DNA from 2 places in the Priestia sp. FSL W8-0524 genome. Region 2 is predicted to be linked to the other one. Evidence: riboswitches for the same ligand, from Rfam matches in the RefSeq annotation. Region 2 holds a riboswitch; the other holds the start of a gene.

Region 1 (2,208 bases), 4.0 Mb from region 2:
GATAATAGCGCTAAACCGATGTTTTTCTTTAATGTCGGTGACTGTGTACCTGTTGTCACAAATCCAATTTGTTCTTCATCTGCAAATACTTCGTAACCGTGTCTTGGTATACCTTTATCAATCATTTCAATTCCTACCAGCTTACGAGGTGCCCCGCTTTCACGCTGTTCTTTTAACACTTCTTTTCCAATAAAGCTGTCTTTGTTCGTCTTTACTGCAAATCCAATTCGAGCTTCAATGGGCGTAATATCTTTTGAAAGCTCTTGGCCATATAAAGCCAAAGTAGCTTCAAAACGAAGCGTATCGCGAGCTCCTAGTCCGCAAGGCAACACACCGTCCTCACTTCCTGCTTCTAAAATAGCCGTCCACAAGTGAGAGGCGTCAGCTGAAGAACAATAAATTTCAAAACCATCTTCTCCGGTATATCCAGTACGTGAAACGAGAGCATTTACATTCGCTACTTCTACATCATCAGCAAATGTAAATGGCTTTAATGAAGCTAAATTTTCATTCGTTAACGTTTGTAAAACTTTTTCTGCTAAAGGACCTTGTAATGCTAGCTGCGCAGTTTCATCAGATTGATTAACGAGCGTTACATCTTTTTGCTTGTGAGACACAAGCCACTCATAGTCTTTTTGAATATTAGCAGCGTTTACGACCAGCAAATACTCTTGATCTGCTTTTTTGTAAATCAGCAAATCATCTACCGTGCCTCCGTCTTCATAACACATAGCCGTATACTGCGCTTTTCCATCTACAAGGGTAGAAACGTCATTTGTCATCGTATGCTGAAGAAAAGCTAAGCTATCAGCTCCTGTCACAAGAATTTCTCCCATATGAGAGACATCAAAAAGACCTGCCTTTGTACGTACAGCTTCATGCTCTTCTTTAATAGAAGAAAATTGAACGGGAAGAGCCCATCCTCCAAAATCAATTGTTTTGGCACCATATCTTTGATAGGTATCATAAAGCGGCGTTTTGTGTAATTCTGTTGTCATATTTATGTCCTCCTCTTTTTCACGTGAAACTTTTCATAACGGGGAGTTTTCAAATAGTGTGGGGATCACTATGTATCCAAACAAAAAAGGACAGAAAACCCCCTACTGTATTTAGTAGGAAGTCTCTGTCCTTTTCACCTGAAAGTTTACCTATAAACGAATAGGTTTGCCTCGTGGGTGGTCTATAAACGCATAGACACTCTCCAGAGCTGCGTCAAACAAGAGTCTTTTTGCCTGAGAGATTCACAATTTTATTGCTTGCTCCTTCGGCGCTACATTCAAGTAGTCTCTCCCCGTGTCGTCATTCGCTTCTATAAAGTTGGTAAAGTTGGGCATACTACTGAAAGATGTATCTATCTTTATTCACACAATCATTTGTAAAGTGCTAATCTATTTTCTTTTTCAAATTTTCTAAATATATTTTTATCCTACCTGATTCTTATCATTTGTTCAATAAAAATTTTTTACAAAGGAGCATTTTTATCATGAAAGTGAAATTAAACATCGATGAAACATGGGAAGCAGCCTTCTCAACTAAATTGGAGCAAGACGGCCCTTGGTCTGCATGGGATTTGTATAAACTTGCCTATGAAATAGAAGACCAAACGCTTATCTCAGAATTTGAAGGGCTACAAAGCCCAACACATCTAGCCGATTTAACGCCGCTTCCTCATCAGCTCGAAGTAGCCAAACAAGTAGTCGAAACAATGAATGGGAAAGCCATTTTAGCAGATGAAGTAGGACTAGGGAAAACGATTGAAGCAGGGTTAATTTTGAAGGAATATATGATTCGCGGGCTTGTTAAAAAAGTTCTCATTTTAGTTCCAGCTTCGCTTGTTTCACAGTGGGCTATGGAATTGAATCAAAAATTTTATATTCCCGCGGTCCCTCAAAGAAAATCATATGTGTGGGATCAGTGTGACATCGTTGTATCTTCAATTGATACAGCAAAACGTTCCCCTCATCGAGAAATTGTGCTAGAACAAGACTACGACCTCATCATCATTGATGAAGCTCATAAACTTAAAAACAACAAAACAAAAAACTATGAATTTGTTCAAAGCCTGAAAAAGAAATTTTGTCTGTTGCTAACCGCAACACCGATTCAAAATCGAATTGAAGAAATTTTCAACTTAGTCTCTCTTTTAAAGCCTGGCCATCTCGGCAATAAAGACTATTTCGAAGAATTATTTTCTGCTAAAAAACGATC
Region 2 (2,208 bases):
GATGCTGCATGCAGCTGCGGACGCGTTTTTTTATATCTTAGATGGCAAATCAAAATGATACTCCACACCCAAATGAAACAAATAGCGCTGATGGTTGTTACGATGCCAAAAGCTTGATCTGGTATCAGTTTGCTTAGCAAAGCTCCCGCCGAGATAACCAGCGTAGATACAAACAATCCGTTGCTTGGTACGTGGTTTTTGTTCAGTTTTGCAAACGTAGATGGCCCTTGGTCATTTTTACTTAAGTTATATAAGATACGGCTTGTTGAAAACATTCCGCTATTACAAGCAGAAGCGGCTGAAGTTAATACAACAAAATTAATAATTCCAGCAGCAAGCGGAATTCCGACTAAACTAAAGGTTTTAACAAATGGGCTTTCTGCTGCATTCAATTCCATCCACGGGTTAATAAATAAAAGGACGATAAGCGCTCCAACATAGAAAAATAAGATTCGCAGCGGAATTTTATTAATGGCCGATGGAATATTTTTTTGGGGATTTGATGTTTCCGCTGCCGATACCCCTACCAATTCAACCCCGACGTATGCGAAAATAACCATTTGGAATGAAAGTAAGAAACCTGAAACACCGTTTGGAAACAGTCCTCCATGATTCCAAAGATTTTGAACCGTAACGGATCCTGCATCTGTTTTAAATCCGATTACCAGTAAAATAACGCCAATAACAATTAACGCAAGAATCGTAATAACCTTTATTAAAGCAAACCAAAACTCTAATTCTCCAAATAATTTTACGGTTAATAAGTTAAGTCCTAATAAAATGATTACACAAATAAGTGCAGGAATCCACTGAGGAATATTGAACCAATATTTCACATATACGCCAACGGCAATCACATCAGCCATAGCTGTCATGATCCAGCAAAACCAGTACGTCCACCCTGTGACAAATGAAGCCCATGGTCCAAGATACTCTTCAGCAATATCTGTTAACGATTGATAACCTGCTTTAGACAGCAGTAGTTCTCCTAGCGCTCTCATCACAAAGAAAAGCGCAATACCCACAATTAAATAAGCAAAGATGATAGAGGGACCTGCAAGCTGTATGGCTTTACCAGAACCTAAAAATAATCCTGTCCCAATGGTTCCTCCAATCGCGATTAGCTGAACATGACGATTGGATAAATCCCTCTTTAATTCTCGTTGTTCCAACTCTAACTCCTCCTAACAATAAAACCTTTGATGCGATCGTGCGGACTACAAAATAAAGTCCAATAAAAAAAGAGATTGGATGCGCTCCAATCTCATGGTCATAAGAATAACAAATATTATGGTACATGCTACCAATTAGTAACATGCCAAATAAATATCCGGTACTCTTCTGTCCTTTTGCCTGAGATTGTGAACCCTTCGGCGTCGCGAAACTATCGCGATCTCTCCAGAAGCTGCTCCTGCTATAGTGTGATCCATAGCAATCATAGCTTTCTACGTATTAAATTTTCCGATCAAGATAATGACTGTCGAATAGTTGTTTATTCTAATACCAGTTGGATGCTTTGTCAACAAGAAAGATGACTTTCATTTATTTACCTTCTTCGAAAGAAGGTAATGAAACAGGTTCAATCGTCAACTTAGTATCCTTTTCTACATGCTACCTGAGTCCCTGCGGAAACCTAAATACGTTAAATGGATCGTACTTTTTATTTACTCTTTCTAACCGCTCTGCGTTGTCTCCAAAATACTCATACTCGTAGTTTCTAAGGTTGCTGATAGGGAAATTCACATAGGAGCCTTTCGTAATACGTTTAATATATTGAAATCGCTTGTACAGCCACTCTCTGTTTGCTCGTGCAAACGCATCGTCTGTCCATACAGATTGAAAGCCCAGGATATATCTAGCGTTTCTGTAAAAGAAGGCCGTTTCTCTGTTACCAACACTGCGAATTTCTCCTCCTAGTGCATAAAAAGAAATCGCGGCGTAAACGGAACCTTCTGCTGGACGCTGTATGAGATCTGCAAGATTTTCAAGCTCGCCAACTGAATAACTTCTTTGCACAAATCTTCCCGTTGACTTAAATTTTTCAGACGGAGGATAGGTTGCTTCTATCTTTTGTACCGCTTCAAGAAAAGATAATGACTCTAGCTCGACTCGGAACCCCTCCACCTCTGCAAAAGGCTGCAAGATCTTTCGAGCTCTTTCTGGAGATCCGTAAAAGAAGCCGTTCGCAAATATGCCCATTCCTTCTCC

What was found. Region 2 has a riboswitch for glycine ahead of NST66_RS00485 (amino acid permease). Riboswitches for the same ligand answer to the same signal wherever they lie in the genome.
Region 1: linked by a shared signal. The riboswitch ahead of gcvT (glycine cleavage system aminomethyltransferase GcvT) and the one ahead of NST66_RS00485 (amino acid permease) in region 2 are both predicted to bind glycine.

What each region holds. Positions count from the first base shown of each region.
Region 1 is NZ_JBBOUG010000001.1:4,150,444-4,152,651, forward strand. It holds gene gcvT (glycine cleavage system aminomethyltransferase GcvT) at 1-998, opposite strand, end outside; glycine riboswitch at 1,211-1,303, opposite strand; gene NST66_RS21695 (DEAD/DEAH box helicase) at 1,484-2,208, shown strand, end outside.
Region 2 is NZ_JBBOUG010000001.1:101,402-103,609, reverse strand. It holds gene NST66_RS00485 (amino acid permease) at 1-1,172, opposite strand, end outside; glycine riboswitch at 1,332-1,412, opposite strand; gene NST66_RS00480 (FAD-binding oxidoreductase) at 1,612-2,208, opposite strand, start outside.